Regions from separate parts of the Bacillus sp. SCT118 genome, predicted to be linked through region 1. Evidence: a T-box and tRNA genes for the amino acid it is inferred to sense, from the RefSeq annotation. Region 1 holds a T-box; the other holds one or more tRNA genes.
The links. A T-box is a leader RNA that pairs with one kind of tRNA and senses whether it is charged. The one in region 1 lies ahead of tyrS (tyrosine--tRNA ligase), so its partner is inferred to be a tRNA-Tyr.

Region 1 (7,305 bases):
GATAGGATAAAATATCGAAAACCAATTGAAGAAGATGTTCCTGCGTGCTTTGAGAAGAGATATTGCTTGCCGCTGTTTCAAGCGTTTTGCTGTAGCCTTCGTAAAACTCTGAAACTAAGTGTTCCATCAAGCCTCCTTTGCCTTTAAAATAGTAGGAGATGTGCGCAACATTTACATCAGCTGACTTTGCGATTTCACGGACAGACGTGCCAGAAAATCCTTTTTGGTTAAAAAGCATGACAGCAGATTCAATAATTTTGTCTTTGGTGCTTACTTTCATACGGCTCACTCCTTCCTCTTGATACTATTCAAGCAGAAAGCCGCTGTTCCTGTAAGAACTTATCGACAAATGCCGGCAGAAAAGCCGGAACTTTGTTTTATATTATAGAAAAAGTGAGGGTTTTCCATGTTCCATGTCGAAAAACAATCTGGAGATAAAGAAAAAGACTATCAGCTTCTGCTAAAACAGCTCGAAGCCATGACCGAAGACGAAACAGACCAAATAGCTAACTATGCAAATGCCTCAGCGCTGCTGTATCATTCGCTGCCTGAAGTCAACTGGGCGGGTTTCTATTTTGCCAAAGAAGAGGATGGACAGCTTGTGTTAGGTCCGTTCCAAGGCCTGCCGGCATGTGTTCGGATTCCTTTCGGCAGAGGGGTTTGCGGCACAGCGTACGCAAACGGAAAAGTGGAACGTGTTGAGGATGTAAACGCGTTTCCTGGACATATCGCCTGCGATGCAGCGTCTCAATCAGAAATTGTGCTTCCGATTCGTGTAGACGGAAAAATTGTCGGCGTCTTGGACATCGACAGCCCAGTGAAAAACCGTTTCGACGAAATTGATGAAAAATACTTAACTCAATTTGCCGAAACGCTAGAAAAAGCGTTAGCTCAGTAATATAAAAGCCCAAAACTGATATCGTTTTGGGCTTTTTTTATTTTATTGAGTCATGAATCATCAAACGGTTTTTCCCGCTCCGTTTCGCGCTGTAGAGCGCTTCATCTGCCTCATGCACAAGCTCTTTCAGCGACTTTTTTGTTTCTGTCGTCCAGCAGGATATACCGCAGGAAATGGTTACCTCGGGTTTCGTATTTTTTCTGACCGCATAAACCAGTCGCTCGGTAATCCGTTTCCCCACTGCAACCGGCACATTTGGCAAATAAATCGCCAGCTCCTCGCCTCCCCAGCGGGCACCGACATCATGCTTTCGGATGTTGCTTTTAATCACTGAAGCGACTTGAATTAAAATCTCGTCCCCAGTCTGATGGCCGTACGTATCATTTACATTCTTAAAATTATCAATATCAACAAGAATAAAAACACCCTTTTGGTGGATTTTCATGCTGTATTGAATTTTTTCATCTAAATACGCTCGTGAATACAGTTCAGTCAGCTGATCTGTTTTCACGAGATGCTCAAGGCGGTCGCGGAGCATTGAATTGGTTACAGCCAGTGTCGCGTGATGAATCAGCGCCTGAAACAGCTTGTACATTTCAAATGTAAAAGCGTACAGCTCCTGTTTCAATAAAACCGCAAAACCTAGAAGCCGGTCGTTTTGAATCATCGGAGCAGCCATCAGCGAGCCGTACCCCGCCTTCCCAAAAACAGACTGGCCATTCCCGATGAAAACCCCTTTTTCACCTTCATACAGCTTTTCTTTCAGCTCATTATAAAAATCTGACGGCTTCGCTTCTTTAAAAAATGCTGTGCTGCCTGGGAGCAATGTTAGGTTTTCAAAATGGTCTATATGAAAAAATCCCACTTCTTCTGCCTGAAACGATTCTGCCATTCTCACAGCCAGATCATTCATTGTATCAGTCAGTGTCAGCCGCTGATTCAGGCGGCGTGATGTTTCATTAATCAATTCCAAATTTGCGATGCTTGCTTTGGATTGTTCGTAGAGCTGGGCATTTTCAAACGCTTTTCCCGCGGCGTTTGCTAACAGCGACATTTCATCAAGGCAGGCATCAGTAAGAAAGCTGTCACCCGTTCCCTCAGCCTTCAACACCCCGTATGTGCCCTGCTGTCCTTTGATCGGAATATAGGCGGCAGATTCATTTTTCCGCAAAATGTCCCCGGACAAATACACTTTGAGCGCAAAGGAATCGGATTTTTCCCCTTCCATATACAGCTCTTTTGCAGGAATCCCTAAACATTGGTCTTGATCGTGCGATATAAATAAAGAAAACTCAAAAAGAGAAAATGTGCTGGTCAAGCTTTCTAAAAGCTGCTTCAGCACATCTGTCTGATCAAGCAGTGAATGGAACAGCTCCGTCATTTTGTATATCTTTTTTTGGTAGATCGTTTTGTTATAGAGTCTTTCCTGTTTCATCGACTGGTTTAAAAATGAAGCAACCACGTCCGGAAGCCCTTCAGGAATCTCTTCATCCTGCCTGCACGCAAGATGGAAACGCCTGCCGGAGCCGTCCTCAATCAGATAACATGAAGCGTTTATTTTTGAAGCGGAAAAACGCGCTTCACCATCTGCCAGTTTTGTCACAAAGTCTGATGATGACGGTGTAAGCGAAACACAAAGGGTTGAAAAATAGGTTTGAATAGCCGAAGTCAGCCATATTAAAGAGTCGGTGAATGTGACTTTTTCAGATTTGGTTAATAAAAAATCGAGCATATGATAATGAAAGGCGGATAATTGATCTTTAGTTTGTTCTACCATGTTTTTATCACCTAAAAGTTTACCACTAATTTTTGTTTATTATATCATAAACGGTGAAGCAATAATGGAGGAATGGTTGACTTCAAAACAAATAAATTATATAATGACCTTTGTGTGAAATATTGCAGCCTTTTTGTTCAGCTTCTATGTTTTCATTTTGTTCCTTATCAATAAGGTGTATCGTGTAACTCTCTGCTGCTGGAGCGAGGATACATGAAAACAAAATGTGCATGGTCGAATAGAGCAGACGGTTTTTATTTTCCACAAAAATAAAACCAAAGGAGGAGTCACATTATGGCTCGCTATACAGGTCCATCTTGGAAACTGTCTCGCCGTCTAGGAATCTCTCTTAGCGGTACAGGAAAAGAATTAGAAAAACGCCCTTACGCTCCAGGTCCACACGGCCCAGGACAACGTAAAAAATTATCAGAATACGGTTTGCAATTGCAAGAAAAGCAAAAGCTTCGTCACATGTACGGTGTAAACGAACGTCAATTCCGCACTTTGTTTGACAAAGCTGGCAAACTAGCTGGTAAACACGGTGAAAACTTCATGATTCTTTTAGATTCTCGTCTTGATAACGTTGTGTACAAGCTAGGTTTAGCACGTACTCGCCGTCAAGCTCGCCAATTGGTTAACCACGGTCACATTCTTGTAGACGGAAGCCGCGTTGATATCCCGTCTTACCTAGTGAAACCTGGTCAAACAATCGGTGTTCGCGAAAAATCAAGAAACCTTTCTATCATCAAAGAATCTGTTGAAGTGAACAACTTCGTTCCTGAATACCTTACTTTCGACGCTGAAAAGCTTGAAGGTACTTTCACTCGTCTTCCTGAGCGTTCTGAACTTGCTCCGGAAATTAACGAAGCGCTTATCGTTGAGTTCTACTCTCGTTAATCGTTTTAAAAACCCCTGCCGCTATGCGGTCGGGGTTTTTTTATCGTCTATTTTGTCTTTTGCCTCTTGCTGGCCAACACTATCCTGCGCCTGCTGCTCCCAATAATCCCGCTGCAGCCGTTCTTTTGCAATCGTACACATGAGATTCACGCTTTAGCGCTCCTTTCATTTAAAAGGTGGTGATTGGTCGTGTTTGCCCTATCTAATATACTCTTTTCCTTTCATTCCTATGCGGTAAACAAAAAGATCCTTTGCCTTCAGTGGCAAAGGATCTTTTTCTTATTTATACGTCACAAGGAAGTATTTTTTCTTCCCGCGGCGCAGAACAGTAAATTGATTTTCGATACGGTCTTCAGCTGATAGGGTATAATTTATTTCCGTCTGGCGTTCACCGTTAATGTAAACAGCTCCGTTTTGAATGTCTTCACGCGCTTGGCGTTTAGAAGGAGATAATTTAGATTGCACCAACACATCTACAAGTGAAAGCTCTTGGGTGCTGTCAGCTTCCATAGAAGGAACATCTTTAAAGCCTACTTTTACGTCTTGAGCAGAAAGCTCTTTAATATTGCCGCTGAACAGCGCTTGGGAGATGTTGATGGCTTGCTCCAGCGCCTCGCGTCCGTGAACTAGTGATGTCACTTCTTCTGCCAGGCGTTTTTGTGCTTCACGTTTTTCTGGCGCCGTTTCTGTTTTTTCAGCGTATGCTTCAATTTCCTCTTTTGAAAGGAACGTAAAGTATTTCAAGTATTTGACAACGTCACGGTCGTCTGTGTTGATCCAGAATTGATAGAATTCATATGGCGATGTTTTTTCTTTATCAAGCCAGATCGCGCCGCCTTCCGTTTTTCCGAACTTCGTGCCGTCTGCTTTTGTGACAAGCGGAATCGTTAGGCCGAACGCTTTTGCTCCTTCTTCTTCTGATTTTCTGATCAGTTCAAGACCCGCTGTGATATTGCCCCACTGATCGCTTCCGCCGATTTGCAGTTTACAGTTTTTGTCTCTGTAAAGATTTAAGAAATCATAAGATTGAAGAATCATGTAGCTGAATTCTGTGTACGAGATGCCGGATTCAATTCTTGAGCTGACCGTATCTTTTGCCAGCATGTAATTGATGCCGAAATTTTTACCAACGTCACGAAGGAAATCGATCACATTCATTTTGCCGATCCAGTCAAAGTTGTTCGCGATGACAGCTGGGTTTTCTGCTGCTTCAAAATCTAGAAATCTGGACAGCTGGTTTTTGATTTTTTGGGACCATTCGGATACGATGTCAGCAGTGTTTAATGTACGCTCTGCTTTTTTTCCGCTTGGATCACCGATGAGGCCCGTCGCGCCGCCCACAAGCGCAATCGGATGATGCCCTGCAAGCTGAAAACGGCGAAGTGTTAAAATAGGCAGCAGGTGTCCGATATGCAAGCTGTCTGCTGTCGGGTCAAAGCCTGAGTACAAGCGGATTTTTTCTTCATTCAGCTGTTTATTTAACCCTTCTTCATCTGTCATTTGCTGAATCAATCCGCGGAAGGATAAGTCTTCAAGTAAGTTAGTCATAAGATAAAGCTCCTTTTTTGATTAAAATAAAAAACGCCCCTTCGTTTACACGAAGGGACGATTGATTATCGCGGTACCACCCTACTAATAAGAGAATGCAAACATTCGTCTTATCACTTTGCCTGATAACGGATCAGGTCCGTTCTTTCACTACTGAAAGCCTGGCCGGCTTTGTTTGCAAAAGCGGTTCATGAGTGTATTCGATATATCCGTCTGTGCTGATTTTCACCGGCCATCAGCTCTCTGGAACGTAAGGATATTCTACTTGTCTCAATCTTTACCTTTTCATATGAAGCTATATCATTTTTAACATAAATAAAATCCTGTGTCAACGCCGCCTTTTAATCCTCCATTGTTGACAGATCTCCAGCCGGCAGATTAAGCTCCCATGCCTTCAGCACGCGCCTCATGATCTTTCCGCTTCGGGTTTTCGGAAGCTTATCTTTAAATTCGATCTCACGCGGAGCCGCATGGGCTGCAAGACCCTGCTTTACAAATAGGCGGATCTCTTCTTTCAGTTTATCAGACGGCTCAAATCCTTCCCTGAGTGCAATAAAGGCTTTAATGATTTCTCCACGCACCGGGTCAGGCTTTCCGATTACGCCTGCTTCTGCAATAGCCGGATGTTCGACAAGCTTGCTTTCCACTTCAAATGGGCCGACGCGCTCACCGGAGGTCATGATGACGTCATCAACTCTGCCTTGGAACCAAAAGTATCCCTCTTCATCCATGTAAGCAGAATCCCCAGACACATACCAGCCGCCCGGCATGAAATACGATTCATACTTTTCAGCGTTATTCCAAATGGTATGCATCATGGAAGGCCAGCCCTTTTTGATGGCGAGATTGCCCATTCGGTATGGCGGTAGCTCGTTGCCTTGATTGTCAACGATCGCTGCCTCCACTCCTGGAATCGGCTTACCCATTGAACCCGGTTTAATATCCATGCAAGGATAGTTGCAGATGAGCTGACTGCCCGTTTCGGTCATCCACCATGTATCATGAATTCGTTTGTTAAAAACTTTATGTCCCCATCTGATGACTTCCGGATTTAGCGGCTCACCGACACTGAGCACATGCCGTAGTGAAGTTAGATCATATTTCGCAGCCATTTCATCTCCCGCTCCCATCAGCATCCGAAAAGCGGTCGGCGCGCTGTACCAGACATTGACGCCAAGCTGTTCAATCGTTCCATACCAGTTTTCCGGGCTGAAACGTCCGCCGACGATGACATTTGTCGCTCCGTTCAGCCACGGTGCAAAAATGCCATATACCGTACCTGTCACCCAGCCTGGATCAGCCGTGCACCAATAAATGTCTTCTTCCTTTAAATCAAGGACCCACTTTCCTGTTTGATATTGCTGAATCATCGCTTCATGGACATGCAGCACGCCCTTTGGCGTACCAGTGGAACCTGATGTATAGTGAAGCAGAAAGCCGTCTTTTTTATCCATCCATTCGATATCCAGTCTTGTGCTTTCCTGTTTCGCTGCTTCATCATAATTGATGATATTCGTGCCGCTCTCAGCCTCTCCCCCGACTACGAAGACATGCTGCAAGTGAGGCAGTTTGTCTACCGGTATTCTCTCCAGCAGCTCAGGCGTTGTGACAACAACCTTTGCCTCACTGTTTTCAAGCCGGTCTTTCACCGCTCCCTCCATAAATGCTTCGAACAGCGGCCCGGCGATAGCGCCAATTTTGATTGCACCAAGCATAATAAAATAAAGCTCGGGTGATCTCGGCATAAAAATAAAAACGCGGTCCCCTTTTTCCACATTTCCATACCGTCTCAGCACATTCCCGGCTCTGTTTGATTCTTCCTTCATTTCTTTAAATGTGTATTTTTCATCCCTTTTTGCGTCTTTATAATAAAGCGCTACTTTGTTTTTTCGAAACGATTCGGCATGGCGGTCAATCGCTTCATACGCCGCATTCAGTTTCCCTGTCTCATGCCAAGAGAAATGTTTCTCTGCCTCGGCCCAATCAAAATGCCGGTACGTTTCTTCATAGTTTTTTAAGTTATGATCCCCCTCTATTGCTGGTAACGCTTTCAAATTCATGCCCAAACATCCCCCTTTGCTGAAGTTGTCACAATTATTATAGTATATATTCATATTCTTCTCAATTTTTAAAATATAAACCATGTTGAAAACGCTTTATAATTTGGTATTCTTAAAGAAGGCAT
Region 2 (7,305 bases), 1.4 Mb from region 1:
TGGATGATCGCTAAACCGCCTGTGGCCATTCTAGTTCTCTCCTTATCATGGATGGTAATGTTCGATTGCTTTGTCAATGAAACCGTTTGCTTCATCGAGTAATGTCTTTGCTTGTTTCTGATCTGTGCTTGTTTTGAGCATGACGATTGCTGTTTTGACGTGATGATCGGCTTGTTCCAGGGTGTGCCTGGCTGTGTCGTATGAAGCATTTGTAAGGCTTTGGATGATGCTGATGGCGCGTTCTTTTAGTTTTTTGTTGCTGACGTTGACGTCTACCATCAAGTTTTCGTAAACCTTGCCGATTTTGACCATTACAGCGGTAGATATCATGTTTAGAATCATTTTATGAGCGGTTGCGGCTTTCATACGTGTTGATCCTGTAATGGCCTCAGGTCCGACGACAACCTCAATGCTGTGATCCGCATCCTTGCTGATGGCGGAATTTTCATTGCAAGTAAGGGCGATGGTGTGTGCTCCGACTTTGCGGGCGTATCTTAGGGCGCCTGCGGCGTACGGTGTGCGGCCGCTTGCTGCGATGGCAATGACGGTGTCATTTGAAGTGAGCTGTATGTTTCTTAAATCTTCACCTCCTGCTTCCTCACTGTCTTCAATGCCCTCTGCTGCCTGTAAAAAGGCTTTGGGGCCTCCAGCCATGATTCCGATGACCTGATCAGGGCTTACGCTGTAGGTGGGAGGACATTCAACAGCATCCATGACGCCGAGTCTGCCGCTTGTGCCGGCGCCTGTATATATGAGCCGGCCTCCATTTTGAAACGATTCATATGCGCAGTCTACAGCTGTTTTGATGTCGGGGAGAACCTCCTGAACGGCTGCAGCGACTTTCATATCTTCGTTGTTGATCATTTTGAGGATGCCGAGAGTGTTTGCTTTGTGGATTTCAACTGTTTGACTATTGCGTGATTCCGTTGTAAGACGGTGAAGGTTTAATGGTTCTGACATGAGGATGCCCCCTGTTTTAAAATGATATATCTCAATGTTCAGTATATTCATTTCTGTTATGATATTTCAACTATGTTTTTAAATTTTTGAAATTTTATTTCACTCAAGACTATAAGAAATGATGAAGGATCAACTGTTCTCCAAGCGGCCCGATTCTTCGCCGTCCTTTATCAAGGAACCCGCTTTTCATATAAAGGTGTTTTGCGCGTATGTTCAGATGATTGACGGCCAAGATGATTTCGTCGCACCATGGAAAATATCCGCTCACAAAAGCGGGAAGCAAAATCATGGCTTTTTTCGCATAGCCTTTTCCGTGGTGCACAGCGTTTAAAGACAGGGAGCTGAGCAGTAAAGCAAATGGATTGTTAGAATAGGAAGCAAGCGTTTCTTTTGATGCATGTAAAATGAAAAAACCGACTGGAAGGTCGTCTTTTAAGATGACAACCGGGTATCGGTCCTGTATGCCCAGAGCCTGAGACAGCACCTCTTTCGGGAGGGAGGTAAAGCGTTTGTCATCATTAGTGAGCGTGAATGATTGAAGCTCGGGCAAGTGTTCAGGCTTATAGAAGGATAAAGAAATGTCTTGAGTCATGGGGTGGCCTCCTTACAATATGTCGTCAAGCTCGTTTTCCGAAATGACGCGGTAGCCCGCTTGTTTTAACAATGCGGCGGTTACTCCGTTGCCGGTGATTTTTTTGCCAGAGAATGTGCCGTTATAGATAAACCCGCTTCCGCAAGATGGACTGTTTTCTTTTAATATGACGGCAGAAGCGTTGATTTCTTTTGCGTAAGCCAATGTTTTCGCGGCGCCTTCCATATATAGTTCTGTGACGTCTTCTCCTGAAGCTGTCACGATTTTCGCTGTTCCATTGAGGACATCCTCGCCGGTGCCTCCTATGATTTCTGCGGGTTCGCGTGGGGTAGAGAAGTCGCCGAGAAGCTCAGGGCAAGCCATGACTGCTTTCTTTTCATCGACGAGTTTTCTGATTTTCTCCGACGCTGCGTGAGAGCCGTTATATCTGCATTCAATGCCTCCAAGGCAAGAACTGACTAGAATCATATTGGTTTCTCCTCTCTTGCTTTGCTTGTCTCTATCATAAAATAAATGGCTTTAGTTGGGAGGCTTTTTCAGTTAAAAAAGGAGTTAAAAAGTTTGAAAATAAAAAATTTAATTTTCCTCTTTACAAACAGGGGGTGACCTGTATATAATAACTTTTGTCAGCTCGACGAGAACACAACGGCCCGTTGGTCAAGCGGTTAAGACACCGCCCTTTCACGGCGGTAACACGGGTTCGAATCCCGTACGGGTCACCATTTGGAGGATTAGCTCAGCTGGGAGAGCATCTGCCTTACAAGCAGAGGGTCGGCGGTTCGAGCCCGTCATCCTCCACCATCTTGCCGGTGTAGCTCAATTGGTAGAGCAACTGACTTGTAATCAGTAGGTTGGGGGTTCAAGTCCTCTTGCCGGCACTGTTTTTTCAAAATTTTATGTGGAGGGGTAGCGAAGTGGCTAAACGCGGCGGACTGTAAATCCGCTCCCTCAGGGTTCGGCAGTTCGAATCTGCCCCCCTCCACCATTATTGGGCTATAGCCAAGCGGTAAGGCAACGGACTTTGACTCCGTCATGCGTTGGTTCGAATCCAGCTAGCCCAGTCACAGACACCTTTGATCAAAAGGTGTCTTTTTTCTTTTGGAAAAATCATTCCAACTTCTAACTGTTCAGTCTGTATAATAATTTTAAAAATATGTTAAGGTAGTTTATTCACGAATTACCATCTACACCCTGCCAAAAATTTGATAAACTTATTTTATAAAAAAATTGAAACCTTTTGAAACGAAGCTCGTATACATACAGACCGGTGAAGGCAGAGGTTAGATAAATATGGAAATGATGATTAAAAAAAGAATTAAACAAGTCAAAAAAGGCGACCAGGATGCATTTGCGGACATCGTAGATATTTACAAAGATAAAATTTATCAGCTTTGCTACCGTATGCTTGGCAATGTGCATGAGGCGGAGGATATTGCACAGGAAGCTTTCATCAGAGCGTACGTTAATATCGACAGTTTTGATATTAACCGGAAATTTTCAACTTGGCTTTATCGAATCGCGACCAATTTGACCATTGACCGCATTCGCAAAAAGAAGCCGGATTATTACCTCGATGCAGAGGTGGCTGGTACGGAAGGCTTGACCATGTATTCTCAAATCGCCGCAGATGGTGTTTTGCCTGAAGATGCAGTTGTGTCGCTGGAGCTCTCAAACACGATACAGCAGAAAATTTTAAAGCTTCCTGACAAATACAGAACAGTCATCGTATTAAAGTATATTGACGAACTCTCATTAATTGAAATCGGGGAGATTCTAAACATTCCTGTGGGGACTGTGAAAACGCGGATTCACAGAGGCAGAGAGGCTCTTAGAAAACAATTAAGGGATCTTTAAGTGGGGTGATGAAATGAGCTGTCCTGAACAAATTGTGCAGCTTATGCATATGCATCTTGATGGAGATATCCTTCCAAAAGATGAACACGTATTAAATGAACATCTGGAGACATGCGAGAAATGCAGAAAGCATTTTTACGAGATGGAGAAATCCATAGCGCTCGTACGGAGCACATCGCATGTCGAAGCCCCCGCGGATTTTACCGCTAATGTCATGGCAAAATTGCCTAAGGAGAAGAAAAGAGCTTCTGTAAAAAGATGGTTCAGAACCCATCCCGTTATCGCAGCTGCTGCGGTATTCATCATTTTGATGGGCGGAGGTTTTTTTAACAGCTGGCATAATGACCACAATTTCAGCGTATCCAAGCAGCCGAATCTTGTGGTTCATAACCATACTGTGACCGTGCCAGAAGGTGAGACGGTCAAAGGTGATGTCACTGTCAAAAACGGCAAGCTGATTATTAAAGGCAAAATAGACGGGGATGTAACCGTCGTAAACGGCGAAAAGTATATGGCCTCTGCTGGACAAGTCACCGGTCAGATTGAAGAAATCAATCAATTATTCGACTGGACATGGTACAAGATGAAGTCTGCGGGGAAAAGTGTACTCGATGCATTCAGTCCGAACGGAGAAGAGTAAAGCGCGTTAGCCGCTTTGCTCTTTTTTTGCGGGCTGAGAGGGCTGGCACATTTCACTTGCTAAATCGAAATGTGGTATAATGGGCTCGCTATGTAAAGTACATATGCGTAACACGTAAAACACAAAATACGAAATGACTGAAATCTTGGAGGACGAGGAAATGGCTTTTGAGGATATCCCTTTTTTGCAGTACCTCGGCAATGCCGTTGATATTCTCCTTGTTTGGTATGTGATATATAAATTGATTATGGTGATACGCGGCACGAAAGCGGTTCAGCTGTTAAAAGGAATTGTAGTCATCGTGCTTGTTCGTATGGCCAGCCAATATTTGGGCCTCAGCACACTTCAATGGCTGATGGACCAAGCGATAACATGGGGATTTTTAGCAATTATTATTATTTTTCAGCCTGAGCTGAGAAGAGCGCTTGAACAGCTAGGCCGCGGCCGCTTTTTTTCGAGGAGCGGCACGCCTGTTGAAGAAGCGCAGCAGAAAACGATTGAGGCCATTACAAAAGCGATCAATTATATGGCGAAACGCCGTATAGGCGCCCTGCTGACCATTGAGCGGGATACTGGAATGGGGGATTATATTGAAACCGGCATACCACTGAATGCCAAAGTCAGCTCTGAGCTGCTGATCAATATTTTTATCCCAAACACCCCGCTTCACGACGGTGCGGTGATTATGAAAAATAATGAAATTGCCGCGGCCGCCTGTTATCTGCCGCTTTCTGAGAGCCCGTTTATTTCAAAAGAACTGGGCACGCGGCACAGAGCAGCTGTCGGTATCAGTGAAGTAACAGACAGTTTGACGATTATTGTGTCTGAAGAGACCGGCGGCGTCAGTGTGGCAAAGAACGGCGACCTTCACAGAGAGCTTACAGAAGAAGCGCTGAAAGAAATGCTTGAAGCCGAGTTTAAGAAAAACACCAGAGACACTTCTTCTAACCGCTGGTATTGGAGGGGCAAGAAAAATGGATAAATTCTTAAACAACCGCTGGGCTGTGAAAATCATTGCTCTGCTTTTCGCGCTCTTGCTTTATGTGGCGGTTAACAGCAACCAAGCACCGACTCCGAAAAAACCGGGTGAATCTTTCTTTCCGACATCAACAACTGATGAAGCAACTCTGACTGATATTCCGGTTAAAGCGTATTATGATGATGAAAATTACGTCGTGACGGGTGTTCCGCAAACGGTTAATGTCACGATAAAAGGCTCGACAAGCGCCGTGAAAAAGGCTCGGCAGACCAAAAACTTTGAAATATATGCCGATATGGAACATTTGAAAACCGGCACACATAAGGTTGAGCTTAAGGCCAAAAACGTGTCGGATGGGCTGACAATCTCAATTAATCCGTCTGTTACGACAGTGACCATTCAGGAACGGACGACCAAAAGTTTTCCCGTAGAAGTGGAGTACTACAACAAAAGCAAGATGAAAAAAGGCTATTCTCCGGAGCAGCCGATTGTCAGTCCGAAAAATGTGCAGATTACCGGATCGAAAAATGTCATCGATAATATTTCTCTTGTAAAAGCTTCAGTGAATTTGGAAAACGCAGATGAAACGATTGAAAAGGAAGCGAAAGTGACTGTCTATGATAAAGACGGAAACGCGCTTCCTGTCGACGTGGAGCCCTCGGTCATCAAGATTACCGTTCCGGTGACAAGCCCGAGTAAAAAAGTGCCCTTTAAAATTGAACGGACAGGAAGCCTTCCTGACGGTGTCAGCATAGCGAATATTGAATCCAGCCCCAGTGAGGTAACGGTTTACGGCTCACAGGATGTGTTGGATTCTCTTGAATTTATTGACGGCGTCAGCTTAGATTTAAGTAAAATTAACAAGGATTCCGATATCGAGGCAGATATTCCGCTTCCTGACGGTGTCAAAAAAATCTCGCCGTCAAAGGTGACTTTGCATATAGAAGTCGATAGTGAAGCGGATCAGAAGTTCGAGAATGTCCCTATCAAGACTGTAGGGCTGAGCAGCTCACAAAACATTGAATTTCTTGATCCTGAATCACAAGCGATAGACGTAACGGCTAAAGGCTCTCCCGCGAATATAAAAAAACTGAAAAAATCAGATATTGAATTGTATGTGAATGTTTCAGATTTAGAGGACGGGGAGCATAGCGTGAAGCTTGAAGTGAACGGGCCACAGAATGTAACCTGGTCCTTGGGGCGGAAAAACGCCAAAATCAAGCTGACGTCTAAGAAAAGCAATACATCAACGAATGATAACAGCAGCAATACATCAGGGAATCAGGATGACACAGATAAACAAACAAATGATCAAAAGAACAATCAGCAAGAAGATACAAAGAACACTGATAAAAACAGCAACGATCAAAACCAAGACGAAAATAAAGAGCAAAACCAAGATCAGGATGAGGATGAATCCACTGCGAATTCACAATCCTCATCGGAATAAAAAAGGAGCGATTATAAAATGGGCAAGTATTTTGGAACAGACGGTGTAAGAGGTGTCGCCAATAGTGAGCTTACACCTGAGCTGGCCTTTAAAGTCGGACGTTTCGGCGGTTATGTGCTGACAAAAGACAAACAACGTCCAAAAGTGCTGATAGGCCGCGATACACGCATCTCCGGCCATATGCTGGAGGGAGCCCTTGTCGCCGGACTTTTATCCATTGGCGCAGAAGTCATGCGCCTAGGTGTCATTTCTACACCAGGTGTATCTTATTTGACAAAAGCGATGGATGCAGAGGCGGGCGTCATGATTTCCGCTTCTCATAACCCAGTGCAGGATAACGGCATCAAATTCTTTGGGGGAGATGGATTTAAGCTTTCTGATGAACAGGAGGCTGAAATTGAGCGCCTGATGGACGAACCTGAGGATAAGCTGCCAAGACCTGTCGGAGCAGACCTTGGACTTGTAAACGATTATTTTGAAGGCGGACAAAAATATCTGCAATTCTTAAAACAGACAGCTGATGAAGATTTCACAGGCATTCATGTGGCATTGGACTGTGCCCATGGCGCAACGTCATCCTTGGCGACACACCTGTTTGCTGATTTAGATGCAGATGTTTCGACAATGGGGACTTCCCCGAACGGATTAAACATTAATGACGGCGTCGGTTCGACTCATCCCGAAGCGCTCAGCGCGTTTGTCAAAGAGAAAAACGCGGATCTCGGTCTTGCATTCGACGGTGACGGCGACCGCCTGATTGCTGTCGATGAAAAAGGAAATATTGTAGACGGCGACCAAATCATGTACATATGCTCAAAACACCTGAAATC

Region 2: it has a tRNA-Tyr gene. The T-box ahead of tyrS (tyrosine--tRNA ligase) is inferred to sense a tRNA for this amino acid. The anticodon was not compared.

Annotation. Positions count from the first base shown of each region.
Region 1 covers NZ_CP191225.1:1,214,171-1,221,475, reverse strand. The annotation lists gene refZ (transcriptional regulator RefZ) at 1-280, opposite strand, end outside; gene ACQVGT_RS06165 (GAF domain-containing protein) at 407-898, shown strand; gene ACQVGT_RS06160 (diguanylate cyclase domain-containing protein) at 936-2,675, opposite strand; gene rpsD (30S ribosomal protein S4) at 2,970-3,572, shown strand; gene sr7p (small protein SR7P) at 3,594-3,722, opposite strand; gene tyrS (tyrosine--tRNA ligase) at 3,852-5,120, opposite strand; T-box leader at 5,171-5,407, opposite strand; gene acsA (acetate--CoA ligase) at 5,462-7,180, opposite strand.
Region 2 covers NZ_CP191225.1:3,835,333-3,842,637, reverse strand. The annotation lists gene ACQVGT_RS19665 (MurR/RpiR family transcriptional regulator) at 1-29, opposite strand, end outside; gene murQ (N-acetylmuramic acid 6-phosphate etherase) at 46-960, opposite strand; gene ACQVGT_RS19655 (GNAT family N-acetyltransferase) at 1,070-1,552, opposite strand; gene ACQVGT_RS19650 (2-thiouracil desulfurase family protein) at 1,565-2,020, opposite strand; tRNA gene ACQVGT_RS19645 (tRNA-Glu) at 2,200-2,274, shown strand; tRNA gene ACQVGT_RS19640 (tRNA-Val) at 2,278-2,353, shown strand; tRNA gene ACQVGT_RS19635 (tRNA-Thr) at 2,358-2,430, shown strand; tRNA gene ACQVGT_RS19630 (tRNA-Tyr) at 2,453-2,537, shown strand; tRNA gene ACQVGT_RS19625 (tRNA-Gln) at 2,542-2,613, shown strand; gene sigW (RNA polymerase sigma factor SigW) at 2,843-3,406, shown strand; gene rsiW (anti-sigma-W factor RsiW) at 3,420-4,046, shown strand; gene cdaA (diadenylate cyclase CdaA) at 4,207-5,028, shown strand; gene cdaR (CdaA regulatory protein CdaR) at 5,021-6,475, shown strand; gene glmM (phosphoglucosamine mutase) at 6,494-7,305, shown strand, end outside.